One region of the Stenotrophomonas sp. PS02300 genome, then DNA from elsewhere that is predicted to be linked to it. Evidence: riboswitches for the same ligand, from Rfam matches in the RefSeq annotation. Region 1 holds a riboswitch; the other holds the start of a gene.

The links. Region 1 has a riboswitch for thiamine pyrophosphate ahead of thiC (phosphomethylpyrimidine synthase ThiC). Riboswitches for the same ligand answer to the same signal wherever they lie in the genome.
Region 2: it holds a riboswitch for thiamine pyrophosphate, as region 1 does, so the genes downstream of both, QMX79_RS03855 (TonB-dependent siderophore receptor) here and thiC (phosphomethylpyrimidine synthase ThiC) in region 1, are expected to answer to the same signal.

The regions. Positions count from the first base shown of each region.
Region 1 is NZ_JASCOP010000131.1:1,198-11,069, reverse strand. It holds gene QMX79_RS17580 (BCCT family transporter) at 40-1,611, opposite strand; TPP riboswitch at 1,680-1,781, shown strand; gene thiC (phosphomethylpyrimidine synthase ThiC) at 1,895-3,664, shown strand; gene QMX79_RS17570 (ion channel) at 3,779-4,456, shown strand; gene QMX79_RS17565 (winged helix-turn-helix domain-containing protein) at 4,750-7,062, shown strand; gene QMX79_RS17560 (helix-turn-helix transcriptional regulator) at 7,186-8,067, shown strand; gene QMX79_RS17555 (TonB-dependent receptor) at 8,136-9,872, shown strand, end outside.
Region 2 is NZ_JASCOP010000010.1:4,581-24,595, reverse strand. It holds gene QMX79_RS03865 (helix-turn-helix transcriptional regulator) at 1-192, opposite strand, end outside; gene pnuC (nicotinamide riboside transporter PnuC) at 203-775, opposite strand; gene QMX79_RS03855 (TonB-dependent siderophore receptor) at 784-2,955, opposite strand; TPP riboswitch at 3,023-3,118, opposite strand; gene QMX79_RS03850 (phosphotransferase) at 3,160-4,296, opposite strand; gene QMX79_RS03845 (response regulator transcription factor) at 4,343-4,981, opposite strand; gene QMX79_RS03840 (transporter substrate-binding domain-containing protein) at 5,060-8,641, shown strand; gene QMX79_RS03835 (c-type cytochrome) at 8,642-9,031, opposite strand; gene QMX79_RS03830 (electron transfer flavoprotein-ubiquinone oxidoreductase) at 9,031-10,707, opposite strand; gene QMX79_RS03825 (N-acetyltransferase) at 10,942-11,442, opposite strand; gene QMX79_RS03820 (acyl-CoA dehydrogenase family protein) at 11,563-12,726, shown strand; gene trmL (tRNA (uridine(34)/cytosine(34)/5-carboxymethylaminomethyluridine(34)-2'-O)-methyltransferase TrmL) at 12,851-13,330, opposite strand; gene QMX79_RS03810 (hypothetical protein) at 13,388-13,858, opposite strand; gene QMX79_RS03805 (pitrilysin family protein) at 14,265-17,108, shown strand; gene QMX79_RS03800 (DUF4156 domain-containing protein) at 17,214-17,531, shown strand; gene QMX79_RS03795 (3-oxoacyl-ACP synthase III) at 17,645-18,661, shown strand; gene QMX79_RS03790 (Fic family protein) at 18,918-19,961, shown strand.

The sequences.
Region 1 (9,872 bases):
CGCCCCACTACGTAGCAACTGAAACGCCGCTCTTACGCGCTAACCATCCGCCCGCGACGCCTCATCGCGCGTCTCTTCCTGCGCGGCGATCTCGCGCTCGATCCAGGCATCCATCATCCGCCGCGCGCGCAACGCACGGCGGCGCTGCAGCGCATATTCCATGTCGAGCACGCGATACAGCGACCACATCACCGCCAGCATCAGCAGTGCGAAGGGCAGGGCGGCGATGGTGATCATGCCCTGCAGCGCATCCAGGCCGCCGGCCAGCAACAGCACGGCGGCGATCAGCGCGATCGCCACGCCCCAGGTGATCCGTCGCGACAGCGGCGGGTCGCCGGCTTCGTCGGTGGACATGCTGGCCAGTACCAGTACCGCCGAGTCTGCCGAGGTGACGAAGAAGATCATCAGCAGCACCAGCGCGATCACCGAGAGCACGGTGGGCATCGGCAGGCTGTCGAACATGGTGAACAGCACGGTTTCGTAGCCGGTGCCCAGTGCCTGCACCAGGTCGACATGGCCGAAGATCTGCGACCACAGCGCGGTGCCGCCGAACACCGAGAACCACAGGAAGCCGAGCACGCTGGGCGCGATCACCACGCCGAGCACGAATTCGCGGATGCTGCGCCCGCGCGAGACGCGGGCGATGAACGAGCCGACGAACGGCGCCCAGGCGATCCACCACGCCCAGTAGAAGATCGTCCAGTCCGCTACCCAGGTGCTGCCCGAGAACGGCGACATGCGCAGGCTCATCGTCACCAGCTGGTTGAGGTAGGAGCCAATGGTGGTGGTGAAGGTATCGAAGATGAAGGCAGTGGGGCCCAGTACCAGCACCAGCGCCAGCAGCACCGCGGCCAGGCCGAGGTTGAAGTTGGAGAGCCATTTGATGCCGCGGTTCACGCCGCTGGCGGTGGACGCCATGTACAGCACGAAGGCGACGGCGATGATGGTGAGCTGCAGTGGGGCGCCGGCGTGGAGGCCGAACACGCGCTCGAGGCCTGCGGCGATCTGGATGGTGCCGAAGCCCAGCGTGGTGGCCACGCCGATGGCGGTCGCCACCACCGCTGCCACGTTCACCACCGTGCCGATCCAACCGCGATGGTGCGCGCCGATCAGCGGCTGCAGCAGGTCGCTTATCTGGCCACGGCCGTTGCGGTTGAACTGGAACCAGGCCATCGCCAGCCCGATCAGCGCGTAGATCGCCCACGGGTGCAGGCCCCAGTGGAAGAACGCATAGCGCATCGAGGCGCGCGCTGCTTCCATGCTCTGTGGGGGCAGGCCCTCGGGTGGGGTGACGAAGTGCGACACCGGTTCGGCCGCGCCCCAGAACACCAGGCCGATGCCCATGCCGGCAGCGAACAGCATCGACATCCAGCTGGCGTTGGAGAAATCCGGTTCGGCGTCTTCGCCGCCGATCCGCAGCGAGCCCAGCCGGCCGAAGGCGAGATAGAGCAGGAACGAGAGCGTGATGAACACCACCAGCAGGTACAGCCAGCCGGCACTGCGGATGATGTGCACCAGCCCGCCGCGCACGATCTCGTTGAACGGGTCCGGTGCCACGCCGGCGGCGAGCACCAGCAGCACCACCAGGGCGATGGAGAGTCGGAATACCATGCGCGGCAGTCTAGCCAAGGCGGCATGACATGGCTGTTCACACTTCCGGTGCAGGTGTGGTCTAATCCGCCCCGAAGCGGGGGTACCGCGGCCATGTGGCCACGGTTGAGACAGTCCCTTCGAACCTGATCCGGTTGATACCGGCGTAGGGAAGCTTCGCAACAGCCGATGCACCGCGCCGCCCAGCCCCCGCCTGGCATCCGCGCGCCGTGCGCCGGCCGTGCGCCGCCGCTTCGTCCCTCGCCGTGCGAACCCTCGCACCGACAACCCAGGACGATGCCCGATGAACGCACACCTTTCCGCCCTGCAGCAACAGGCCCAGCAGCTGTCTGAATCGGTCACGCGACCGATTCCCGGCTCGCGCAAGATCCACGTGCCCGGCTCGCGCAGCGACCTGCAGGTGCCGATGCGCGAGATCGCGCTGAGCGGCGACAACGCACCGCTGACCGTCTACGACACCTCCGGTCCTTATACCGACCCCGAGGCCCGCATCGATCTGTCCACCGGGCTGCCGGCGCTGCGTGCGGGCTGGGTCGCCGAGCGCGGCGACACCGAACTGCTGGGTCGGCCCAGCTCGGCGTTCGGGCGTTCGCGCGAAACCGATGCGCGGCTGGACGCGGTGCGCTTTCCGTCGCGGCTGCAACCGCGCCGCGCCGTGGCCGGCGCCAATGTCACCCAGATGCACTATGCCCGTCGCGGCATCATCACCCCCGAAATGGAGTTCGTGGCGATCCGCGAAAACCAGCGCATCGAGGCGATCCGCGACAAGGCGCTGCTGATGCAGCATCCCGGCCAGTCATTCGGCGCTTCCATCCAGGCCTCGATCACGCCGGAGTTCGTGCGCGAGGAAATCGCGCGCGGTCGGGCGGTGCTGCCCAACAACATCAACCACCCTGAAAGCGAGCCGATGATCATCGGCCGCAACTTCCTGACCAAGATCAACGCCAACATCGGCAACAGCGCGGTGTCGTCCGGCATCGCCGAGGAAGTGGAGAAGCTGGTGTGGGCGATCCGCTGGGGCGGTGACACCGTGATGGACCTGTCCACCGGCAAGCACATCCATGAAACCCGCGAATGGATCCTGCGCAACTCGCCGGTGGCGATCGGCACCGTGCCGATCTACCAGGCGCTGGAAAAGGTCGATGGCCGCGCCGAAGACCTGAGCTGGGAGATCTTCCGCGACACGCTCATCGAGCAGGCCGAGCAGGGCGTGGACTATTTCACCATCCATGCCGGTGTGCTGCTGCGCCACGTACCGCTCACCGCGAATCGGGTAACCGGCATCGTCTCGCGCGGCGGCTCGATCATGGCCAAGTGGTGCCTGGCCCACCAGCGCGAGAACTTCCTCTACACGCACTTCGAGGACATCTGCGAGATCATGAAGGCCTACGACGTGACCTTCTCGCTGGGCGATGGCCTGCGCCCGGGCTGCATTGCCGATGCCAACGATGCCGCGCAGTTCGGCGAGCTGGAAGCGTTGGGCGAGCTCACCAGGATCGCCTGGAAGCACGATGTGCAGACCATGATCGAAGGCCCCGGCCATGTGCCGATGCAGCTGATCAAGGAAAACATGGACAAGCAGCTGCGCGAATGTGGCGAGGCGCCGTTCTACACGCTGGGGCCGCTCACCACCGATATCGCGCCGGGCTATGACCACATCACCAGCGCGATCGGCGCGGCGATGATCGGCTGGTACGGCACCGCCATGCTCTGCTACGTGACCCCCAAGGAGCACCTGGGCCTGCCCAACCGGCAGGACGTGCGCGACGGCATCATGGCCTACCGCATCGCGGCCCACGCCGCCGACCTGGCCAAGGGCCACCCGGGCGCGCAGGTGCGCGACAACGCACTGAGCAAGGCGCGCTTCGAGTTCCGCTGGGAAGACCAGTTCCACCTCGGCCTGGATCCGGAAAAGGCGCGCGAGTTCCACGACGAAACCCTGCCCAAGGATGCGCACAAGGAGGCCCATTTCTGCTCGATGTGCGGCCCCCACTTCTGTTCGATGAAGATCACCCAGGACGTGCGCGACTACGCAGCGGGCCAAGCGGGGTAGGTCACGACCGTTGGTCGTGACCCGCCAGGACGGGCGGCCAAGGCGGACCGTCATGCCGCCTCAGCGCGGCAGCCGTTAAGCTTCGGCCACCGACACAGGGGCAGGGACACCACGATGGCCATAGCGCGCACCACCCGATGGCTGGCCATCGCCCGCCGGCACCCCTCGGCCTGGTTGCTGGGGGTGCAGCTGCTGGGCGTGCTGCTGTACCCGGCCATGGACGAGTCCGGGGCCGGCCGCGCGCTGTTCGGCGCCTTCGGCATCGCGGTGCTCGGCCTGGCGCTGTGGGTGGTGCGGCGCAGCCCGCTGGGCATGTGGGTGGCCCTGCTGCTGGCCATTCCCTCGGTGGTGTTCTCCCTCTCGGGGGCGCTGCTGGGGCGGCCGGCGCTGGTCACCACCGCCCAGCTGCTGGAATGCCTGCTGTACTTCTACACGGCCGGCAGCCTGATCGCCTACATGCTGCAGGACCACAAGGTGACCCGCGACGAGCTGTTCGCCGCGGGCGCCACCTTCACGCTGCTGGCCTGGGCATTCGCCTTCGCCTTCGCGGTCTGCCAGCAGTGGTACCCGGGCAGTTTCGTGGCCACCAGCGAGAGCGAACTGCGCACCTGGATGGAGCTGCTTTATCTCAGCTTCAGTTTGTTATCCGGGGTGGGCCTGAGCGACGTGGTGCCGGTGCACCCGCAGGCACGCGCACTGGTGATGCTGGAACAGTTCGCAGGCGTGATGTACGTAGCGTTGGTGGTGTCGCGACTGGTCGGATTGACCATGATCCGCAACGCGCGAAACTGAATCGGCGATAAAAAATTACTGAATCAACGCTAAAAAGTTGCTGAATCGCAGATAAAAAATTCGCGCCAAGAGGCGCGAATGTTGAAGCAATTTATGTGGATTCGTCGGCGAGAGAGGCCTGGTGTCCTCTGCGCGCACAGGCGCAGTTAACCGGCATAGGCTAGTATTCGCGCGCTTCAGTGTCTTTGCCCTTTGCACTGATGACGTGTGCGGAATCTGGCGGTTCGTTCGATCTGTGGTTGATTCGATGAATGCTGCGTTCCTGTTGTTCAGTTGTATTACGTAGCGCCGGAATGATCAGCCTGGATAGTGAGACACCCGCTGCCGACCGCCTGAGGATCGGCGATTGCACCATCACGCTGTCGTCGCGTGAGGTGGTGGTGGAGGGCGCGCGTCGTCCGCGCCGGCTCACGCCCAAGGCACTGGGTGTGCTCAAGGTGCTCATGCGCGTGCCCGGTGCGGTGGTGACCCGCGATGAACTGTTCGCCGAGGTCTGGCCGGACACGCTGCCCACCAACGATGTGCTGACCCAGGCCATCACCCAGCTGCGCAAGGCGTTCTCGCGCGACGATGACGCCGGAACCGCTTATATCGAAACCATCGCCAAGACCGGTTACCGGCTGCTGCAGCCGGTATCGGTGCTGGTGGAGCCCGGCCCGGACGTGGATGCCGCGCCCAATGAGGACGAACGCGATGCGCTGGCCGCCGTGTTCGCCGCGGCCACTCCCGCGCCGCGCCCGCGCAGCCGCTGGCGGCGCAATCGGCGCTATGTGTTCCTGGCCATCGGCCTGGGCATGTTCGTCGCCCTGCTGGTGATGGCCGCGCTGCTGCTGCAGCGCCCGCCACCGCCGCAAGGGCCCGAAGGCAGTGGCGTGCTGGAAGACGGCAGCCGCGTGGTCGGCAGCCCGCAGCGCCCCTATCGTTTGATTACCGCCACCGCCGGCTTCGAGACCTACCCGACCGTATCCCCGGATGGGTCGCAGGTGGCCTATGAGGCCGACGATGCGGCCGGCGGCGGCAGCGCGATCAAGGTGCAGACTTCCGGCAACGCACCGGCACGGCTGCTGACCGATACGCCTGCGGGCCATTCGGACCGCTTCCCGAACTGGTCGCCGAACGGCCGCGATATCGCGTTTGCGCGGTTTGGCCCGGAGGGCAGCTGCGAGGTGCTGATCGCCAGCGCGACCGGCGGTGCGATCCGCCACGTTACGCGCTGCGACGGCACCGAGCTGCTCAGCTTCGACTGGACGCCCAACGGGCGCGGCCTGGTGTTCGGCTCGCTGTCCGGCCGGCACGCCCATCGCGGCATCCGCGTGCTGGACATCGCCAGCGGTGCCTGGACCCCGGTGGACTACCAGGTTGCCGACGACAGCTTCGACTACGCCCCGCGTTTCTCGCCGGACGGCCGCTGGATCGTGTTCGTGCGCAACCCGCAGATCGGCGACCTCTGGCGCCTGCCGGCCAGCGGTGGCGTGCCCGAACAGCTGACCAACGATTCGGCCGAGATCCGTGGCTGGGCCTGGCGCGGCGACAGCCGGCACATCGTGTTCGGGCGCCGCGTGGACAGCGAAGCACGCCTGTACGAACTGGATACTGAAACGCGCACGCTGCGCGATGTGGGCCTGGACGACGCGCAGTCGCCGGCACTGTCGCGCAGCAACAACATGCTGGCCTTCGTGCACCGCAAGGCGCAGTTCGGCCTGTTCCGCGTGCCGGTGAAGGACGGCCGCCCCGGCACGCCCGAACGCCTGTTCCCCTCCAACGGCCGCGATGGCCAGCCGATGCTGGCGCCCGATGGCCGGCAGCTGGTGTTCACCTCCGATCGTTCCGGCAACTACGGGCTGTGGTGGGCCGACCTGTCGCGCCCCGAATCGCTGCGGCCGGTGGAAGGCCTGCGTCCTGAAACCCGGCAGTCCGCCGACTGGTCGCCCGACAGCACCCATCTGCTGGTATCGGGCCGTGATGCACAGGCGCGGCCGGTGATCTACGAGGTGTCGCCGCGCGATGAGCAGATCGTGGCGCTGCCGGTCCCGGTGGCGCAGCCGTTGCAGGCCTTGTATGCCGGTGACAACGACCACGTGCTGGTAGTGGAACGCGATCATGACGAGCGCATGCGCCTGTCGCTGTTCGATCGGCGCAGCACGCCGTGGAAACTGCTCGGCCACGTCGATGGGGTGTCGCAGGCGCGGCTGGATGCGGCCCACCAGCGCGTGCTGTTCACCCGGTTGGCGGCAGGCGGGCTGTGGTCGGCCGATCTGCGGCTGGATCCGGCCAGCATCCAGCAGGTCAGCGAGGACCGGCCGTCGCGTTGGCGCTACCGCACCTGGGCGGTGGCCCGTGATGGCAGCCTGGATTACCTGTCCAGCCGGGCCGACTGCTCCACCGTATTCGCACGGATCAACAGCCCGTCGCAGGGGGCGGAGTACTGCCTGGACGCCGATCGGCTCAGCGCCGGCAACGGCTTCAGCGCGCAGCCCGATGGCAGCGCCCTGTACCTGGCCCTGGCAGTCGCCGACGGCGCCGACATCGGGGTGATGACGCTGCCCGAACCGCCCCGCCCGGTGTTTTCCTCGGTGCCCAACCTGTTGTTCTGGAAAGGAAAGTAGTCGTCGTACTTCTTTCGTAACGGCATCGTGACGAATTCGCATCAATCTCGTTGAATCGTCCTGACGCAGACCGCCTCATTTGGCAAAACGGGTGCCCCGTAACGGCAAACCCCGGTGTACGTCATGCGTCAGCTTTCCCTCGCCGATCGCGGCCAATCGCTCTCCCTGGACAAGATCGTCGACGACGGTCCGCTGCCGACCTGCCTGGGCGTGGCCCGGCTGGGCAGCCTGCAGACGGCTGGCACCACCTTCACCGTGTGGATGCAGCTGCGTGGCAGCGCGTGGGTCGAATCGAAGGAAGGCCGCTTCCGCCTGCGCCAGCGCGAGTGGATCGCGTTCGAGAAGGAATCCAAGCCGATGATCCAGGCCGGCCGCGATGGCCTGTGCATCGGCCTGAGCCTGGCGCCTGAAGCGCTGCGCGCGCTGGGCGAACTGGCCGACTGCAGCCTGTACGCAGGCCGCGGCAGCATGAGCCGCGGCGAAGTGCGCGTAGCACTGCGCCTGTGGCGCGATGCGCTGGCCAGCGGCCAGCCCGCGCAGGCCCTGCGCCCGGTATTGCTGCACCTGGCCTCGATGCAGCGTGGCATGGCCACCGGCGTGCAGCGCTGCCCGGGCCGTTCGCGCATCCGCAAGCGCCAGGTGTTCGGCCGCATGCAGCGTGCGCGCCTGTACCTGGAAGGCAACAGCCACCGGGTGGTGCGCATCGGCGAACTCGCCGAGCTGACCAATTTCTCCAGCTGGTACCTGTCCAAGACGTTCCAGAGCCTGTACGAAGAAAGCCCGCAGTCGCTGTCGGCGCGCCTGCGCCTGGAGCGCGCCGCGGACCTGCTGCGCGACACCGACATGATGATCGGCGAAGTGGCTGCCGCCAGCGGTTTCGACAACTGCTGCAGCTTCGCGCGTGCGTTCCGCGCCCGTTATGGCCAGTCCGCGTCGGGCTATCGGCAGACCGGCGGATCGCTTTCGCCAAAGTCGGCAAAGAGTCCGGTGGCATCGCGCAAATAATTAACGGTAACGCAATCGTAACTTTCCGAGGCGGTTTAACACGCTACTAACGTACCTTGGAGAGATTGATGAATTTTCGTACTCCCGCAGTGCGGCTGGGTCTTCTGCCGGCCGGCATTGCGCTGGCGCTCGTGCCGAGCTTCGCTTCGGCACAGGAAGCAGCCTCCGGCACCACTGACCTGGATCGCATCTCGGTCACCGGCTCGCGTATTCGCGGCGCCAACATGGAGACCCAGCAGCCGATCCTGACGATGACCCGCGAAACCCTGGAAAAGCAGGGCTTCTCGAACGTCGCAGACGTGCTGAACAACCTGACCTCGGCCGGCTCGCCGGCCATCTCGCGTTCGGACTCCCTGTCCTCGGGCGAGAACGTGGGCGGTTACTACGTCGACATCCGTAACCTGGGCGCCCAGCGCACCCTGGTGCTGATGAACGGCAAGCGCCTCGGCGCCACCACCGGCGGCTACCAGGATCTGAGCCAGATCCCGATGTCGGCCGTTGAGCGCATTGAAGTCCTGAAGGACGGTGCCTCCTCGATCTACGGTTCCGACGCCATTGCCGGCGTGGTCAACGTGATCACCCGCAAGAACTTCGACGGCGGTGAAGTCAACGTCTACTTCGGTCAGTACGACCAGGGCGACGGCGAGAACCAGCAGTACTCGATGACCCTGGGTGCTACCGGCGAACGCGGCAGCCTGACCCTGTCGGCCGAATACTCCAAGCAGGATCCGGTGTGGGCCAAGGACCGTTGGTACAGCCGTGATGGCGGCCGTGGTCCGAACTCGGTGGCCGCCGATGGCAGCCCGATCAGCCAGTACGGCAGCTGGTGCAACCCGCTGCAGGTCAACTGTGCCGATTCCAAGACGGCCGTGTGGCAGACCCTGAACCAGGGTGGCAACCCGAACAACCCGAACGACTACCACACGCTGACCGCCGAGGAGTACGCCAACTCCAACGAGCAGATGAGCCTGCTGACCGGTATCGAGCGCAAGTCGCTGTACGTCAACGGCACCTACGACTTCACCGACACCATCAGCCTGAACACCGATGTGCTCTACAACGAGCGCAACACGTTCCAGCAGATCGCCGGCTACCCGTACCAGTCGTCCTCGTTCGGCACCCCGCTGACCGCTGAAAGCGCCTTCAACCCGGTCGGCCAGGACGTCAACTTCCGTCGCCGCCTGTGGGAAGTGCCGCGCACCACCGACAGCCAGCTGAAGACCCTGCGCTTCGCCCCGACCGTCAGCGGCTACTTCGAGCTGGCCGGCAAGTCCTTCGATTGGGACGTCGGCGCGCTGTGGAACCGCAATGAGTCGATCAAGACCCAGCGCGGTGACATGAGCCTGATCGCTTCCGAGCAGGCCCTGGGTGCGTCCTTCATCAATGCGCAGGGCGTGGCACAGTGCGGTACCGCTGCCAACCCGATCGCACTGGGCGACTGCCGTCCGTGGAACCCGCTGCTGCCGTACGGCGTTGCAGGCCAGGGTTCGCTGGCGGATCCGGAGCTGCAGGACTTCCTGTTCCCGACCTACACCACCCGTGGCGTGACCAAGACCACCAGCTTCACCGCCAACCTGTCGGGTTCCATCGTGACCCTGCCGGCCGGCGACCTCGGCTTCGCCGTGGGCGTGGAGCACCGCAAGGAAGAAGGCAGCTACGTGCCGGACGCCTTCGCACAGTCGGGCATGTCCACCGGCCTGGGCCAGAAGCCGACCCAGGGTGAGTACGATCTGAACGAGGTCTACCTCGAACTGAACGTGCCGATCCTGGCCGACATGGCGTTCGCCAAGGAACTGACCCTGAAC
Region 2 (20,015 bases), on a different contig from region 1:
CTCAATGCGCCGCGTGAGCAGGTAGCGGTGCGGCGGCAGCCCGAACGCCTGGCGGAACTGCCGCGCGAAGTAGGCCTCCGACACCGCGCTGACCTGCGCCAGCCGCGCCACCGGCCACGCCTCGTGCGGGGCGCGGTCCATGTGGTCCCTGGCCCGCAGCAGCCGGCGCAGCAGTTCGGGGGTCTGGTTCATCCGCGCAAGCCTAGCGCGGTTTCAGCGCCGCCCCGGCATGGCCCGCCGCCGACCAGGCACGCAGGCCCATCACGGCCAGGCCGACGAACACCAGGTACAGCCCGGCGGTGATGTCCAGCGATTTGGCCAGGTACATGCCCACGTAGACCACGTCCACCACGATCCACAGCCACCAGGTGGCCACGTGCCGGCGTGCCTGCCACCACTGCGCCACCAGGCTCAGCGCGGCCAGCATGGCATCCAGCCACGGCAGCGCGGCATCGGTCCAGGTGTGCATGGCCGCGCCCAGTGCGATGCCGAACACGATGCCCACGGCCAGGTCGCGCAGCAGCTGCCGGCGTGGCAGCGGCACGATCACGATCGCGCCATCCTGCTCGGCATGCCGGTGCCAGCTCAGCCAGCCGTACAGCAGGAAACCACCGAAGGCGACCTGCAGCAGGGTGTCCGAGTACAGCCGCGCTTCGATGAACACCACCGCATACAGGCCCACCGCCAGCAGCCCCACCGGCCACGCCAGCACGCGGCGCTGGGCCATCAGCCACACGCCCAGCAGGCTGGCGGCGACGGCGCTCCATTCGAGCATGAGCGCGCTCACAGCCCGAAGGTGACCGACAGCCGCGCCTGGCGCGGTGCACCGGCGAACAGGTAGTAGTCGCCGTAGCTGCTGCCGGTATCACGCCAGTAGAAGCGGTCGAACACATTGTCCACCGACAGCGTCCAGGTCACCGGATGCTCGCGCAGCGCGTGCTGGAAGCGCAGGCCGGCATCGAACACCGAATACGAGGGCGCCTTGACGCTGCCATCCACCGTCGCCGCATTGGACGAGGCATAACGCCAGCCGCCGCTCACCGCCAGACCGGACACGAACGGCAGGGCATAGTCCACGTGCACGGCCGCACGCACCTTGGGCACGTTGACCAGCTGCTGGCCGTCGTAGAACGCGGTGCCGGCATCGCGCGCGCGTGCCTGCAGCACGCTGGCGCTGGCGGTCAGGCCGAGCCGTTCGGTGACCTGCCCGTTGGCGGTCAGCTCCAGCCCGGTGTGGGCCTGGGTGCCTTCCTGCACGAAGGTGAAGCCGGCATCGCTGGCGTCGGGCTTGGCGTACTGGAACGGCTGGGTGGTGCGGAACACCGCCGCGCCCAGCATCAGGCCGTCGGTGGCGGCGTACTTGACGCCCAGCTCGCGCTGGCGCGACTGCATGGCCGGCAGGAAGGTGCTGCCGTTGGAGGTCCAGAACGGCGCTTCCTGGCCCAGCGACAGGCCTTCCACGTAGCTGGCGTACACGTTCAGCTGCTCCGTGGCCTGCCACACCAGCGCGGTCTGCGGCAGGAACTGCGACAGGCGGCTGTGCCGTTCCGGGGTACCGCGCTTGTCGTAGGCGCGCTCATCCAGGCGCACATAGCGGCCGCCGGCCAGCCACTGCCAGTCATCGCCGAAGTGCATGCGGTCCAGCGCGAACACCGCGCGCTGCCAGCTGTCCAGGCGCCGCGCGGACGGGCCCGGCTGCAGCGGCGAGGGATCGAACACCGGCACCTGCGCGTCCCCGATGTTGGCCGTGCCCACGTACTCGTTGACGTTCTGGCGCTTGTCCACGGTGCGGTGGAACGCGCTCAGCCCCACCGACAGTTCGTGTTCCACCGCGCCGGTGGTGAAGCGGCCGCGCAGTTCGCCGCGTGCCTCGTCATTGCGGCGCACGTCGTCGGGGCTGCGGTAATCGTAGATGTCGTAGTCGCCGTTGGGCGCGAAGTAGTTGCCCGGCACGCTGCCATCGGCGCAGCCAGCAGCGTAGTAGCAGCCGTACGCAAAGGCGACGTTGTCCTGGATCACCGAGCGGCTGTGGCCCACCGACACGCGCGACTGCCAGGCCGGGCTGAAGTCGTAGGTGTGCAGCGCGGTGAGGTTGGTGCTGTCGATACCCACCGGCTGCTGCCACGGCTGGTGGCCCAGCATGCGGCTGCGGTCCACGCCGCGCGGCAGTTCGCTGCCGCCCAGCAGCTGGTAACCGGACGCCGAGCGCTGCGCGCTGGTCTGGTAGTTGGCATCCACTTCCAGCTTGCCGTGTTCGCCGATCAGCCAGTCGGCGGCCAGCGAATAGAAATTGCGGCGGCCGTCGGCATGCTCGATGTAGGACGAGGTGTCATCCCAGGCGGCGTTGAAGCGCAGCCCGAAGCGCGGGGTCAGCCAGCCGCCCAGGTCCACCGCCGCATAGCGCGAGCCTTCCGAATCGGTGGCCAGGGTGACGTTGCGCACATCGGCGGGACGCTTGCCGACGTAGTTGATGATCCCGCCCGGCGCCATCACGCCAGCGGCGAGGCCGGCCTCACCCTTGAGGATTTCCACCTGCTGCACGTTCTCCAGCGCCAGCCGCTGTTCGCCGGCGATGGACAGCCCGTTGAAGCGGTAACCGGTGGCTGGGTCCAGCGCGAAGCCCCGAATGGCGATGTTCTGGTAATAGCCCACCGGTGCGTAGCTGTCGCCCAGCGAGGCGTCGTGCCGGGCCAGCTCGGACAGGGTGCGCACCTGCAGGCGGTCCAGGAAGGCGCTGTCGAGCACGTTGACCGAGGCCGGGGTGTTCTTCCAGTCGGCGCTGCCGAAGCTGCTCGACGGTGCCAGCGGCGCGGCGGGCTTGCGCGCCTGCACGCGGATGCCGGCCAGGTCGGTGGGCGAGCGCTCGCCTGCGGCGGTGTCGGCGTCACTGGCGTACAGCGGCAGGGCGGCGCAGAGGGCGGCGGTCAACAGCGTGAGGCGGTAGCAGCGGTTCATTCGATTCGTCATCAGCCAGAGGAGACGAAGCGACGGCGCGCAGGCGCACCGGCCCGCAATGGGGGGTGCGCTCGCTGCTCAAGCTCCCTACGCCGGTGCAAACCGGATCAGGTTCCAAGGGACTCTCTCAGCCTGGCAACGCCAGGCACCCCCGCTTCAGTGGCCATTTTCACACCAATCGGCCGCCGTTGCGACCCCGCCGGTTCAGGCAGCGGCGTGCAGCGCGTCCAGCAGGGCCCGGCCGGGGCGGCTGGCGAACCAGTCGGCATGGCCCAGCAGGAACGTGTGGTAGGCCACGTCGGCGTTCGCCGGGGAGCCGGTAACCCCTTGGAAGTACTCCACTTCCGAGAGGGCGAAGTCCAGGTGCACCACCGGCAGCAGGTCGGCCAGCAGGTGTACCTGGGCGGCCGCCAGCGGGCGTACCTGGCGGTAGCCGGCCAGCAGCGCCAGCGCGATATCGGCATGCGCCACCGGGCCCTCGCCGCCGGCATCCAGCCAGGCGATGGCATTGCGCTCGATCGCGGTGGCCAGGTCGAACAGGGCGCTGGTCGGCGAAGCCAGGCCGAAATCGAAGACGGTGCCGATCGTCGCCGTGGCGCCGTGGCCGTGCCAGAGCAGGTTGGAGACATGCCAGTCGTTGTGCCCCCACAGCACCGGCTCGGCGGCCAGCCGCTCGACCACGGCCGCGTGCCAGGGCAGCACCGCGCGCTGCAGGTCGTGTTCCCAGCGTTGTCGCGACAGGTAGCCGGCCAGCGCGGGGCGGTCGGGAAGCTCGCGCTTCAGCAGCGCCAGCGGATCGTGCGCGCGGAGCAGGTCGTCGCGCGCCACCAGCAGGTGGGTGCTGCGCTGGGGCGCGTGGTAGCTGGCAGCCGCAGCGTGCAGGCGGGCCAGCATCGCACCGGCCGTGCGCGCCTGGGCGACATCGTCCAACGGTGTCCATGACGGGCTGTCGCGGTACAGATCGTGCCCATCGCCTTCGGCGTGCACTTCGTAGGTCCAGTCGCCGTGCGCGATCGCGGTGGCGCCGTCGTGCGCGTGCAGCACCTGCACGACCGGCAGTGCGGCCGCGGCCAGGTGCGCGATGAAGCGATGCTCTTCGGTCAGCACCTCGACCGTGCGCACACTCACGTGGTGGCGTTTGACGAAGCAGCGCCGCGAACCGCACGCCACCAGGGCTGCAGCGGAGAAGGGGCGCGGGCTGTGCCACAGCACGCGGCACTCCCCATCCAGTGCAGGGTAGTGGCCGCGCAACCACGCCAGTTCGGTGCCGCTGATCGCCGGCCAGTCTGCAACGACGGCGTCGTTGTCCAGGCCCTGCACGCGGTGATCGGTGTTCATCATGGAAACGTACTTCTTCAGCGGCAGGCCGATGGCCTGTGGGGCAGGTTCACAGCGGGCTGTCGCGCAGCCAGTCGTAAAGCTGCGCATCATTCTTCAAGCCAAGCTTGAGCATGGCATCGCCCTTCTGCCGGCTGATGGTGCTCACGCTCTTGTGCAGCTTCGCGGCGATTTCCTTCACGATCAGGCCACTGGCGAGCAGCCGCAGCACTTCCACTTCGCGCGGCGACAACGCACGCGTGCGTTCATCGCCCAGGCTCTGCGTGCCCAGGCGGTCGATGAGGTTCTTCAGCGTGCGGCTCACGTACGGCTGGCCGCGGTGCACGGTCTGGATGGCCACCGGCAGTTCCTCCATCGACGAGGTCTTGTCGACCAGTCCGAGCACGCCGGTGGAGACCACCATGCGCAGGATCGCCAGGTTGTTGGAGACGCTCAGCATGAGCACCGGCAGGTCGGGATAGTGACGGCGAACCTGTCCGATCATGGCAAAACCGTCAGGCTGCGCGCCGCCGGGCATGGAGTAATCCGTCACCAGGACATCGCACGGATGGGCCTTCAATGCGGCCAGAAGCTCGTCCACGCTGCTGGCTTCGGCCACCACCCGGCCCACGCCGCTGGTTTCGATCACGGATCGGGTGCCGATACGGACCACCGGGTGGTCGTCGGCGATGATTATGCGCAAGCTCATGGAATAGTATGGCCGGTAAGGCAGCGGCCCTTCGGGGCACGTCGCGGTGGGCGGATCACTCCTGGGAGAACTGACAGCATGCGTACCTCGGTTGTCCGCTGGCTGGTCGTGCTGGGCCTGGTGATCGCGCTGGGCGCCACCGCCATCGCGGCTCCGGCGCCTGCACCGTCGCTCTCACCGCGCCAGGCTGAATGGATCGACCGGAACCCTACCATCTTACTGGGGCTGTACGACAGCGGCTGGCCACCATTCGAATTCATGCAGAACGGCCGCCCCGATGGACTCGGCCATGACTACCTGATGTTGTTGACCCGGCAGCTCGGCGTGCGTGTGAAGGTGCGGGTGTATCGCGATTGGGCAGACGTGCTGGATGCGGCATGCCGGGGCGAGGTCGACGTGGTGATGAACATCACCCTCACCCCGGACCGCACCCGCTGCATGGTCTACACCGGCTCCTACGCCGATGCACCGCTGGCCCTGGTGGGCCGGGTGGGCGATACCCGTACCTCGAGCGACCCGGACCTGACCGGGCTGCGCGTGGTCACCGAGCAGGAATTCCTCACCAGCAACCAGGTGCGGGCACGTTTCCCCGCCGCACGCCAGGTGACCGCGCCCAACACCCGGGCTGCGCTGGCGATGGTGGCCCAAGGCAAGGCCGATGTGTACATCGGCAATGCGCACGTCGCCAGCACCCTCATCCGCCAGCAGGGCATTGACGGTATCGCCCTGCTGCGGCCCAGCGACCTGCCGCCCGAACGCCTCCACTTCGGCGTTCCCAATGCCCGCCAGCCGCTGGCCGAAGCGCTCGACAGCGCGCTGTCCACCGTGACCGCCGCGCAGCGCGAGGCGCTGTACAAGCGCTGGCTGCCGCCGCTGCAGTGGTCGGCACAGTCGCGGCTGATCCTGGGCGAGGCCGAACGCCGCATCCTGGCCACCCCGTTGCGCATGGGCTATGCGCCGAACGGGTCGCCACTGTCGTTCATCGATGCGGCCGGCGAACCCAGCGGCGTGGCCGGCGACTACCTGCGCCAGCTGCGCATGGTCGGGGCGCAGTTGAACCGCGTGCCGGCGCACGACTGGTTCGAGGTCCGCGAGCAGATGCGCCGCGGCGATGTCGATGTGGTGATGGGCATGCCCAACGACGCCCACTATTTGGGCGATGACTGGGTCTTCAGCCAGCCCTTCATCAGCGTGCCCAACGTGATCGTCACCCCGAACAACAGCCGTTCGGTGCTGGGCCTGGGCGACCTGGACGGGCGCAGCATCCTGCTCTCCGACCCCGAGCGCCTGCGCGGCTACATCCTCCAGTACGCCCCCAAGGCGCGCATCGTGCCGGCGCGCAGCGTGGAGCAGGCGCTGTCGCGATTGGCCAACGGCGACGCCGATGCGTACGTGGGCAACCTGGCCATGGTCGACCGCGTGGTGCGCGAGGTGTATCCGGCCAAGCTGCACGTGGCCGCGCCGGCGGGCTTCAGCGACCAGCTGTCGCTGGCGGTCAAGCGCCAGTACGCGCCGTTGGCCACCACCTTCGACCGGGTGCTGGCCAACCTCACCCCGCGCGAGCACGCCGCCATCCGGGGCGACTGGTTGCTGGCCGAATACCGCACCGGGCTGGACTGGCGTTCGGTTGCGCGCTGGGCGGTGCCACTGTCGCTGGTACTGCTCACCGGCATCATCGTGCATGGCTGGGGCTACTGGCGGCTGCGCCGCGAGGTCGGCATGCGGCGCCGGTTGGAACAGCGGCTGGTGGAAGTGACCGACAACCTGCCGGCGATCGTCTACCAGGCCCGCCGTGACAGCGATGGCCGGGTCACCTTCCCGTACATCACCGGCGACCTGCAATCGATGTTCGGGGTCAGCACCGCCGAAGTGGTCGCCGATGAAACGCGCCTGGTCGACCAGATCGACCCGCGCGACCGCGAGGCGGTCAACCGCGCGTTGAACGACGCCGCGCGCGATTTCTCCGCGCTGGACATGGAGTTCCGCACCAGCCCGCACGGCGTGGTGCGCTGGGTGCGCACCCGCGCATTGCCGTATGCCGCCGAACACGGCGTGGTGCTGTGGAGCGGTTACTGGGTGGACGTGACCGAAGCGCGCGCGCAGGCCGATGCGCTGGCCGCCGCCAAGTCCGACGCCGAACGCGCCACCGCGGCAAAATCCAACTTCCTGGCCACCATGAGCCACGAAATCCGCACGCCGATGAGTGGCGTGCTGGGCATGGTCGAAGCGCTGTCGCACACCGACCTGGATGGTGAGCAGCGGCGCATCATCGCGGTGATCGAGGATTCGGCGCAGATGCTGCGGCAGATCCTGGATGACATCCTCGACTACTCCCGCATCGAAGCCGGCGCGCTGCCGCTGGAGCCGCAGCCGGTGATGCTGCGCAGCCTGCTCGACAACGTGCAGCAGCTGCTGTCGCCACAGGCCTCCAACAAGAACCTGTCGCTCAGCCTGGAGGTCGACCCGGCAGTCGCCCATCAGCACCTGGTCGATGGCATGCGGCTGCGCCAGATCGTGTTCAACCTGCTCAGCAACGCCATCAAATTCACCAACGAGGGCTCGGTGACCATCGCGTTGAGCGTGGAGCGCGATGATGAGATGGCGCAGGCGCTGCGGCTGACGGTGACCGACACCGGCATCGGCATTTCCCCCGAGCAGCGCGAGCGGCTGTTCAAACCGTTTGCCCAGGCCGACGTGGCGATCACCCGCCACTACGGCGGCACCGGATTGGGGCTGAGCATCTGCCAGCGCCTGGTGGGGTTGATGCGCGGGCGGCTGGAGATGCACAGCGTGCCGGGCGAAGGCACGCGCGTGGATGTGCTGCTGAGCCTGCCGCTGGTGCCCGGCGAGGAAACCGTGCGCGACGAGCAGCGCCCCGGCGGTGATGTGGACCCGCTGCCGCCGGGCCAGGCGCGGCGCCGGGTGCTGGTGGTGGAAGACCACCCCACCAACCAGGCATTGATGCGCTGGCGGCTGCAGCAGCTGGGCCTGCAGCATGAGCTGGCGGTGGATGGCGAAGCCGCGCTGGCGTTGCTGGCTTCCACGCACTTCGACCTGGTCATCACCGATTGCCGCATGCCGGTGATGGACGGCTACACCCTGACCCGGCACATCCGCGAGCGCGAACGTGGCAGCGGCCAGCGCATGCCGGTGCTGGCGCTTACCGCCAGCGCGCTGGCCGAAGACGTGCAGCGCTGCCGCGAGGCCGGCATGGATGACCTGCTGGCCAAGCCGGTGGCGCTGGCCACGCTGCGCCAGGCACTGCGGCGGTGGCTGCCCTCGGACGATGCGGATGACGCTGCGCGCGAAGCCACGCCGCCGGTGGAAGCTGTGCCTGCGGCCGCGCCCACGCGGGCGGCGATCGTGCGCCGCTTCGGTTCCGAACACGTGGCCACGGTGTTGATCGACAGCATGCGCCAGGCCACCGCCGACGACCTGCAGCGCGGCTGGGAAGCGCGCGACATGGGCGACAGCAACACTGCGGTGGAGGTGCTGCATCGCATCGTCGGTGGGCTGGGCACGCTGGGCGCCGAAGCACTGGCCACCCAGGCACGCGCGCTGATGCAGCGGATTCCGGAACAGGGTCTGGCGGCCAGCGCCGACGACATCCGCGCGTTCGAAGACGCGTTGCAGCAGTACCTGATCAGCCTGGATGAATGATCAACGTGGCTGTTCCTTCAGGTATTCAATCACCAGCGCCCTTCGCTTTGGGTCAGCGGTCGCATTGACCATCCTGGACCCCGGCACCACCGCGGCCGGCGAACGCAGGAACGCATCCAGCGTCTGCTCGGTCCAGACCAGGTCCGCGCGCTGCATCGCAGGCGAGTAGGGATAGTTGGCCACGCTGCCCGCGCGGCGCCCCAGCACGCCGTGCAGGTTGGGACCGAAGCGGTGCACGCCGCCCGCATTGACCGTGTGGCAGCCGCCGCAGATCGCGAACGCACGCTGGCGTTCCTGCTGCCGCGCCTGCTCGGGCGTCTGCGGCGCACGCGCGCAGGCGCCCAGCAGCAGGCAGCACACCAGCACCAGCAACCGGCGCGGCAACGGCATTACATCGCCGGGTAGTTCGGCCCGCCGCCACCCTGCGGGGTGACCCACACGATGTTCTGGGTGGGGTCCTTGATGTCGCAGGTCTTGCAGTGCACGCAGTTCTGCGCGTTGATCTGCAGCTGTTCGTGGCCTTCGCTGCCGACGAATTCGTACACCCCGGCCGGGCAGTAGCGCGCTTCCGGCCCGGCGTATTCGGCCAGGTTGACCCGCACCGGCACGCTCGCGTCCTTCAGGGTCAGGTGCGAAGGCTGGTCTTCTTCGTGGTTGGTGCTGCTCAGGAACACCGAGCTGAGCCGGTCGAAGGTGAGCACGTTGTCCGGCTTGGGGTACACGATCCGGGTGTGCTGCGATGCCGGTTCCAGGCACTCGTGGTCGGCCTTGCTGTGGCGCAGCGTCCACGGCGGGTTGCGGATGCCCAGCTTCGGCAGCAGCCACTGCTCGATACCGGTCATCAGCGTGGCCACGCTGCGGCCCTTCTTGAACCACTGCTTGAAATTCTTGGACTGCTTCAGCTCATCGTGCAGCCAGCTGCTGTCGAACGCGGCCGGGTAGGCGCTGAGCTCATCGCGCTGGCGGTCCGCTGCCAGCGCATCGAAGGCGGCATCGGCGGCCAGCATGCCGGTCTTGATTGCCGCGTGGCTGCCCTTGATCCGGCTGGCGTTGAGGTAGCCGGCCTCGCAGCCGACCAGCGCACCACCGGGGAACACGGTCTTGGGCAGCGACAGCAGGCCACCGGCGGTGATCGCACGCGCGCCATAAGCGATGCGCTTGCCGCCTTCCAGGTGCTTGCGGATCGACGGGTGGGTCTTGAAGCGCTGGAACTCCTCGAACGGGCTCATCCACGGGTTGCGGTAATCCAACCCGACCACGAAGCCCACTGCGACCTTGCCGCCGTCGGCGTGGTACAGGAAGGAACCGCCGTAGGTATCGCTGTCCAGCGGCCAGCCGGCGGTGTGCACCACCAGGCCCGGCTCATGCTTGGCCGGGTCGATCTGCCACAGCTCCTTGATGCCGATTCCGTAGGCCTGCGGGTCCTTGCCGGCATCGAGCTGGTAGCGCGCGATCAGCTGGCGGCCCAGGTGGCCGCGCGAGCCTTCGGCGAAGATCGTGTACTTGGCATGCAGCTCCATGCCGCGTTCGAAGTTGGGGCCGTGCGAGCCATCCTTGCGGATGCCCATGTCGCCGGTGGCCACGCCCATCACCGCGCCGTTCTCGTCGTACAACACTTCGGCGGCGGCAAAGCCGGGGAAGATCGCCACTTCCAGCGCTTCGGCCTGCTGCGCCAGCCAGCGGGTGACCTCGCCCAGGCTGATGATGTAGTTGCCTTCGTTGTGGAAGCATTCCGGCAGCAGCGCATGCGGCGTGCTGCGCGCGCCGTCCGGGCTGAGGAACAGGAATTCGTCGCGGGTGACCTTCTGCTTCAGCGGCGCGCCGCGTTCGGCCCAGTCCGGGAACAGTTCGGTCAGCGCGCGGGTATCCATGATCGCGCCGGACAGGATGTGGGCGCCGGGTTCGGAGCCCTTTTCCAGCACGCACACCGACAGCTCGCGGCCGGCCTCGATGGCGCGCTGGCGCAGGCGGATCGCGGTGGCCAGGCCGGCAGGGCCGGCGCCGACGATCACCACGTCGAATTCCATGGCTTCACGCGGGGGCAGGGCGGTGGTCTCTTCGCTCATGGGGGTGCGTAACTCGTGGGTAGTGCCGTCCCGGCCGGAGCCGGCGGCGGTTGCCTGGGAATCGCGCGCGACGGGTCACTGCGCAACTGCTGGATCAATGCATCAGGGTACCGGCACACGCCGTTTCCGCCTAGATCGCCGACGTTGCCCACCTTATGGTGCGATGCATCAACCCACCGTACGGATCGCAAAAAACCGCGTAGAGCCACGCCCTGCGTGGCTGGACCCCATCCGTCAGCCCGCAGCCCCAAACGCCGAGTGGTATTCCACCTCCGCATCCGGCCACCCGCCCTGCAGCAGCAGCGCCTGGAAATACTCCGCAGGCACGCCGGCCAACCGCAGCCGCGGCTCGGCGCGGAACCCGAACCGGCCGTAATACCCCGGATCCCCCAACAACACACAGCCATTGGCGCCATGTGCCCGCAGCGCCTCGACAGCCGCCCGCATCAACGCGCCGCCGATCCCCTGCCCCTGCCGCCCCGGCGCCACCGAAATCGGCCCCAACCCATACCAGCCCGGGCTGCCATCACTGAGCTGCACCGGCGACACCGCCACATGCCCCACGATGCCATCGGCATCCTCGGCCACCAGCGACACCGCCAACGCACCGGCAGCGCGCAGCGCATCCACGATGTACTGCTCGGTGTGGCTGCTGTGCGGCGCCTCCGCGAATGCGGCACGGGTCAGGGCATGGATGGCGCCGGCGTCAGCGGGACGCTCGCTGCGGATCTGCATGGGCGAAGGCCTCTGCGACAGAAGGTCGCCATTGTAGCGGCGTGCTGCGGCGTGCCTTGGCCGGTCCCGGGCCAGGCATCACAATGGGGGTCCTGCTACTGCCCCGCGACGTCGCCGCCCATGGCCCTCAATCCGTACGATCTGTTCGATGTCCGCTCGCTGCTTACCGAAGAGGAACGCGCGGTGCAGGCCACGGTGGCGCGCTTCACCGACGAGCGCGTGCTGCCGATCATCGGCGACGCCTTCGACCAGGGCCGCTTCCCCGATGAACTGATCCCGGAAATCGCCTCGCTCGGCCTGCTTGGCTCCAGCCTGCCCGAACAGTACGGCGGCGGCGGCCTGAACGCCGTCAGCTACGGCTTGATCTGCCAGGAACTGGAGCGGGGCGATTCGGGCCTGCGCAGTTTCGTGTCGGTGCAGAGCTCGCTGTGCATGTACCCTATCTTCGCCTACGGCAGCGAAGAACAGCGCCTGCGCTGGCTGCCGGACATGGCGGCCGGCCGGGTGATCGGCTGCTTCGGCCTGACCGAAGCCCACGGCGGTTCGGACCCGGCCGCGATGAAGACCCGCGCGGTGCGCGACGGCGGCGACTGGGTGATCAACGGCAGCAAGATGTGGATCACCAGCGGCCCGGTGGCCGATATCGCCATCGTCTGGGCACACACCGAAGACGGCATCCAGGGCTTCGTGCTGGAAAAGGGCATGGCCGGGTTCACCACCCAGGAAATCAAGCACAAGATGAGCCTGCGCGCCTCGCTCACCGGCGCGCTGTTCTTCGACAACGTGCGCGTGCCCGAACGCAACCGGCTGCCCAACGTGCAGGGTCTGAAGGGCCCGCTGGGCTGCCTCAACCAGGCCCGCTACGGCATCAGCTGGGGCCCGATCGGCGCGGCGGTGGCCTGCCTGGACGAGGCGCTGAACTACACCAAGGAACGCGTGCTGTTCGGGCGCCCGGTGGCGGCCACCCAGAGCGCGCAGATCAAGCTGGCCGACATGGCCCGGCGCATCACCACCGCGCAGCTGCTGTCACTGCAGTTGGGGCGCTTGAAGGATGCCGGCCAGCTGCAGCCGCAGCAGGTCAGCCTGGCCAAGTGGAACAACTGCCGCATGGCGATTGATATCGCGCGTGAGTGCCGCGACCTGCTCGGCGGCGCCGGCATCACCACCGAACACGTGGCGATCCGGCATGCGTTGAACCTGGAATCGGTGATCACCTACGAGGGCACCGAGACCGTGCACCAGCTGGTGATCGGCCGGGAACTGACCGGCATCAACGCGTTCTGACGGGCCGCACGACCAACGGTCGTGCGCTACCGGTAGGTATCGACCGTTGGTCGATACGCGTTCGGTAGGTATCGACCGTTGGTCGATACGCGTTCGGTAGGTATCGACCGTTGGTCGATACGCGTTACGCCCCGCCCGCGAAACCCGATTGCCGCCACGCTTCGTACATCACCACGGCGACCGTGTTCGAGAGGTTCAGGCTGCGGTTGTCCGGTTGCATCGGCAGGCGCAGGCGGCGGCCGTGCGGCAACGCATCCAGCACGTCCTGCGGCAGGCCACGGGTTTCCGGGCCGAACAGGAACGCATCGCCGTCTTCGAACTGCTGGGTGTCATAACGCACGCTGCCGCGGGTACTCAGGGCGAACAGGCGCTTGGGGGCTATGGCCTGCAGGGCGGTATCCAGGTCCGGATGCACCTGCAGTCGAGCGTATTCGTGGTAATCCAGGCCGGCGCGCTTGAGCTGCTTGTCGCTCAGGTCGAAACCGAGCGGCTCGATCAGGTGCAGTCGCGCGCCGGTATTGGCGCAGAGCCGGATCACATTGCCGGTATTCGGGGGAATCTCCGGCTGGAACAACACAACATGGAACGTAGGGGTGGCGGTCATGCGTACATGTTACGCCGCGACCCTCCGACAGGTATCGACCGTGGGTCGATACCCGGGTTACGGACGGACCAGCACCGAAGCGGTTTCAACCGCGAAGGCCTGCAGGTCGTTCGGCGACGGGCGCACCTGCAGGGTCGGCAGGTTGATGATCACGTCGCGGGCGATCGTGCCGGCGGCCGTGGCCAGGGCACCCATGTAATCGGTGCTGCGGTCGTTCTGCTCGGCAGCCAAGGCTTCGCGCTGTTCGGCGGTCGGGCGGACTTCAACGGCGGCCAAGGTGGTGACGCGCTGGCTGTTGGCCAGTTCGGCACGGTATTCGGCGATCTGGCCGGCGGTCGGGCGGACTTCCACCAGCGCCAGGGTCGGGATGCTGCTGGTGCGTTCGACTTCGGCCTGGGCCAGCTGGTCGGCGGAGGGGCGGACCTGCACGGTCGGCAGGGTGGTGATGGCGGAAGCGGCATGCACGTTCGAAACAAACGCGGAGCCGGCAGCGAGGGCGATGGCAAATGCGATGGTCTTGGTGTTCATGACGGGGCCTGTTTAGTGTTGGTGAGCAGTGGTGTGGTAGTAATGTAGTACACCGAATCTGGGAGTGCAAGAGAAATTTTCAGATTCCGCGTTGTGTTCAGCGATCAGTCAGCTTTGGTTTGATCGTGTCCTTTCCGCACTTGGGTATAAGCAGGCCCCGTGCCAACTTTTAGTTGTTGATTTGAAAGGGTTTTATGCGGTCCGAAAAGTGTCCGCTGTCCGGACACCTGTCCGATCCCGGGCTGCGCGACTGTCCGGACAGGGGTTCAGGTGGCGGCAGAAGGCGCCGCGGCGGTCAGCGACGCGCCGGGAAAGTTCCCTGACAAAGGGAGTGACTGTTGGCCGATGCCTTTACCCGTAGTCCCGGGCTAGCATCCCCCTTCACTTTCATGACCAAGGAAACGGAATGACCTCCCAACTTCGACCGCGTGCCGCGCTGCTGGCTGTAGCGCTTTCCGCCGCCCTGGGCAGCTTCGCCCCGGCCCCGGTGATGGCAAGGCCGGCCCAGGTCGCCAAGGTCGACATTCCGTTTGAAGAGTTCACCCTGCCCAACGGCCTGCGCGTGGTGGTGCACACCGACCGCAAGGCGCCGATCGTGGCGGTGAACATCTGGTACCACGTGGGCAGCAAGGACGAACCGGCCGGCCGCACCGGCTTTGCGCACCTGTTCGAACACCTGATGTTCCAGGGCAGCGAAAACCACGCCGGCGAATACTTCGAACCGTTCAAGCAGGTCGGCGTGACCGGCCAGAACGGCACCACCAACACCGACCGCACCAACTACTTCGAGAACGTGCCCACCACCGCGCTGGACATGGCGCTGTGGATGGAATCGGACCGCATGGGCCACCTGCTCGGCGCGATCGACCAGGCCGCGCTCGACGAACAGCGCGGCGTGGTGCAGAACGAAAAGCGCCAAGGCGAGAACCAGCCCTATGGGCAGGTGTGGGACAAGCTCACCCGCTCCATGTACCCCGAAGGCCACCCGTACCACCACGGCGTGATCGGGTCGATGAACGACCTCAACGCGGCCTCGCTGGACGACGTCAAGAACTGGTTCCGCACCTGGTACGGCCCCAACAACGCGGTGCTGGTGCTGGCCGGCGACATCGACGTGGCCACCGCCAAGGAAAAGGTCGCCCGTTACTTCGGCGACATCCCGGCCGGCCCGAGCATGGCCCAGCCGGCGGTCAACGTGGCCAAGCGCGAGAAATCCACCCGCGAAACCATGACCGACAAGGTGCCGCAGGCACGCATCTACCGCGTCTGGAACGTCGCCCAGACCGGCACCACCGACATCGACCAGCTGCAGCTGTTCGCGCAGGTGCTGGGCGGGGCCAAGTCCTCGCGCCTGGACCAGCGCCTGCTGCACAAGGACCAGCTGGTGGACAACATCAGCGCCGGTGCCTACACCTCGCAGCTGGGTTCCAACTTCGTGATCATGGCGACCGTGAAGCAGGGCGTGGACCCGGCCAAGGTTGAAGCGATCATCGACGAGGAAGTGCGTCGCCTGGTCAAGGACGGCCCCACCGCCGATGAGCTGAGCCGTGGCAAGACCGCGTTCCGCGCCGGCTTCATCCGGGGCATCGAGCGCATCGGCGGGTTCGGCGGCAAGGCCGACGCGCTGGCCGAGTGCGCCGTGTTCGAAGGCGACCCGGGCTGCTTCCGCCGTTCGCTGGCCAACATCGACGCCGCCAGCGCCGCCGACGTGCGCGCCGCCGGCGCCAAGTGGCTGGGCGTGGGCGACCACACCCTGGTGGTGGAACCGGGCGCGCGCGTAGCGTTGCCGGAGCTGCCGTCGGCCACCCCCAAGCCCTTCACTGTGCCGGGCGTGGATCCCAAGTTCAGCGCCGGCCCGACCGTGGTGGACCGCAGCACCGGCGTGCCGCAGACCAAGACCTTCCCGGAACTGAATTTCCCGCAGCTGCACCGCGCCACCCTGAAGAACGGCACCCAGGTGATCCTGGCCGAACGCCATGACATTCCGGTGGTGCAGTTCAGCTATGAATTCCCCGGTGGTTTCACCGCCGACCAGGGTCGCAAGTCCGGCACCGCCAACTTCACCATGGACCTGATGGGCGAGGGCGCCGGCAAGCTGGGCGCACTGCCGTTCGCCGATGCCGCCGACGCGCTGGGCGCCAGCCTGGGCGCCTCGGCCTCGCTGGACAGCGCCGCCGTCTACCTGTCGGCGCTGAAGGAAAACCTGGCGCCGTCGCTGGCCCTGTACGCGGACATGCTGCGCCAGCCGCGCTTCGACCAGGCCGAGATCGACCGGGTCAAGGCCACCTGGATCGCCGGCATCCAGCAGGAGAAGGTCAACCCGAACGCCTCGGCCATGCGCGTGCTGCCCACCCTGCTGTACGGGGCCGGCCACCCGTACGCCATTCCGTTCACCGGCAGCGGCAACGAAGCCGACATCCAGTCGCTGACCCGCGAGGACCTGGTCGACTTCCACCGCGACTGGCTGCGCCCGGAGCAGGGCACCCTGATCGTGGTCGGTGACACCACCCTGAAGGAAATCGTGCCGCTGCTGGAGCGCCAGCTCGGCGACTGGAAGAGCAGCACCCCGGCCCCGCAGGCCAAGCCGCCGGTGGATGTCGCGCGCCCGGCCAAGGCCCGCGTGTACCTGATCGACCAGCCCGGCGCGGTGCAGGCCAACCTGTTCGCCGGCCAGGTGGTGCCCTCCACCATGGACGCGGGTGCCACCCGCTTCGACATCGCCAATGGCGTGCTCGGCGGCGACTTCACCTCGCGCCTGAACATGAACCTGCGCGAGGAGAAGCACTGGTCCTACGGTGCCCGCACCATGGCCAGCAGCACCCTGGGCCAGCGCCCGTGGATGGCCGTGGCCCCGGTCCAGATCGACAAGACCGCCGAGGCGATGAAGGAGATGCAGAAGGAGATCGCCGACTTCGCCTCCGGTGCCGAAACCATCACCCCGGCCGAGGTCACCCGCATCCGCAACATCCAGAACCTGAGCCTGCCGGGCGCCTACGAGACCGCCAGCGCCGTGCTGGGCACCATCAGCGGCATCGTCCGCTACGAGCGCCCGGACGACTACGTGTTCAAGCGCAAGGCCGAGATCGAAGCGATGACCCCGGCCCAGGTGCAGCAGGCGGCCGCCACGCTGGACCCGAAGACCCTGACCTGGGTGGTGGTGGGCGACCTGAAGCAGACCGAGGCCCCGGTGCGCGCGCTGAATCTGGGCGAGGTGACCATCATCGATGCCGACGGCAAGCCGGTGAAATAACCGCCAAGGGGGTGGGCCCCTGGCCCGCCCCCGGGTTGCCTGTGCACCCGCGATTCAGCCTGTTCAGGCAGAATCGCCCCAATGACCTTCACGAGCATCCCCGCCATGCGCCTTCTGCTGCTTTCCGTTCTGACCCTCAGCGCCACTGCCTGCACCTGGGTGCCGATCGAACCGGTGGGCAAGACCGTCCGCGTGCTGCCGTCCGGCCCGGTTCCCACCGGCTGCGTGACCAAGGGCGAGGTGGTGGTCACCGTGAAGGACAAGGTCGGCTTCTACAACCGCAACCCGTTGCGGGTGCAGGAAGAACTGGAAACCCTGGCCCGCAACGAGGCCCCCAGTGCCGGCGCGAATGCGGTCCAGGCGTCGGGCCTGCCGGCCGATGGCAGCCAGCGCTTTGCTGCCTTCCAGTGCCCGCCACGCTGAACCCGTCAGGTCCGGGCCGGTACCATACGCCCGGACGTGAATTCGTAAAGGTGCGGTGAAGGCGCAGGGGGCTTACAATAGCGCCCCCTTTGCCTGAGCCTTGGCGCTAACTGATGCTCTTCAAGAATGTATCGATCGCCGGCCTGGCGCACATCGACGCGCCGCACACGCTGACGTCCAAGGAAATCAACGAACGTCTGCAGCCGACGCTGGATCGCCTGGGCATCCGTACCGACGTGCTGGGCGATATCGCCGGCATCCACGCCCGCCGCCTGTGGGACGCGGACATGCTCGCCTCCGACGCCGCGACCCTGGCTGCCCGCAAGGCGCTGGACGACGCCGGCATCGGCGCCGACAAGATCGGCCTGCTGGTCAACACCTCGGTCAGCCGCGACTACCTGGAGCCGTCCACGGCCAGCATCGTCTCGGGCAACCTGGGCGTCAGCGACCAGTGCATGACCTTCGACGTCGCCAATGCCTGCCTGGCCTTCATCAACGGCATGGACATCGCCGCCCGCATGCTGGAACGCGGCGAGATCGACTATGCGCTGATCGTCGATGGCGAAACCGCCAACCTCGTCTACGAGAAGACCCTCGAGCGCATGGCCCTGCCGGGCGTGACCGCCGACGACTTCCGCAACGAGATGGCCGCCCTGACCCTGGGCTGTGGCGCGGCCGCCATGGTCATGGCGCGCACCGAACTGGTGCCCGACGCGCCGCGTTACCGCGGTGGCGTGACCCGCTCGGCCACCGAGTGGAACCAGCTGTGCCGCGGCAACCTGGACCGCATGGTCACCGACACCCGCATGCTGCTGATCGAAGGCATCAAGCTGGCCCAGAAGACCTTCCTGGCCGCCCGCGAAGCACTGGGCTGGGCGGTGGAGGAACTGGACCAGTTCGTCATCCACCAGGTCAGCCAGCCGCACACCGCTGCCTTCATCAAGAACTTCGGCATCGACCCGAAGAAGGTGATGACCATCTTCGGTGAGCACGGCAACATCGGCCCGGCCTCGGTGCCGATCGTGCTGAGCAAGCTCAAGGAACTGGGCCGCCTGAAGAAGGGCGACCGCATCGCGCTGCTCGGCATCGGTTCGGGCCTGAACTGCTCGATGGCTGAAGTGGTCTGGTAAGCGGTACCGCGGACCAGCCTCACATGTCTGAGGCTGGTCCATGTCGCGGTTTGGCGGTCCGGATCGATGTCCGGATGAGACAAAAAGGGTCGTAGTTGCCCTCAAAACTGCGCATTCATGTATTAATTGAATGCATTTTTCGACATGTAGGAGGCATCATGACGATCACATCGACATGAACGCTCCCATGGACGTCCAATCTCCTTACAACGATCTGCCTTTGTTGCCGCCTGCTGGGGAGCTGGAAACGAAGGCGCTGCTCAAGGCATGCATTCAGGCGCACAAGGCGTTGGCGTCCCTGCGGCAGGCCACGGGGCATCTGCCCAATCCGGCGGTGTTGATCAACACCATTCCACTGCTGGAAGCGCAAGCAAGTTCCGAGATCGAGAACATCGTCACTACGGCCGACGAATTGTTCCGCTTCGCTGACCACGAGGCTGCTGCCAATCCTGCAACGCGAGAAGCATTGCGCTACCGCAGCGCTTTGCAGGAGGGATATCAGTCATTGCGCGATCGACCGCTGTCGACGGCGACGGCTGAAGTTGTCTGCAGCCGCATCAAGAACGCACAGATGCAGGTCCGGCGGGTGCCAGGCACTGCCTTGGCCAATCAACAGACCGGGCAGGTCATCTACACGCCTCCGGTGGGTGAGGCGCTGCTCCGCGAAAAGCTGACCAACTGGGAACGGTTCATCCACGAAGAGCGAGACATCGATCCGCTGATCAGAATGGCAGTTGCGCACTATCAGTTCGAAGCGATCCACCCATTCACCGACGGCAATGGGCGCACCGGCCGCGTGCTGAATCTACTGATGCTGGTGGAACAGGATCTGCTGGATCGCCCGGTTTTGTACCTCTCGCGATACATCATCGAGCGCAAGGCCGAGTACTACCGACTGCTGCAGGGCGTCACCGTGGATGGCGCGTGGGCAGATTGGATTGCCTACATGCTGAACGCTGTCGCTGATACAGCGGAATGGACCGGGGCCAAGATCGACGCGATCCGTGGATTGCACGAGCAGGCGTGCGAGTGGATCCGTGCGCAGCGACCCAAGACGTACAGCCGCGAACTGGTTGACGTGCTTTTCAGCCAGCCCTACTCGCGTATCCAGAATGTGGTGGACGCCGGCATCGCCAAGCGCGAAACCGCCGCGCGCTACCTACGGGATCTCGTGGAAATTGGTGTGCTTGAGGAACAACGGATGGGCAAGGAGAAACTGTTCCTGCACCCGGCGTACCTGAAGCTGCTTTCAGACGACAGCCATGCCACGCAGCGTTATGTACTGCCGCCCAGCAGGTAGAAAAGCGTTCCCCCTATCCCCCATGGCGGTTGTGTCCGACAATGCGCACCAGCG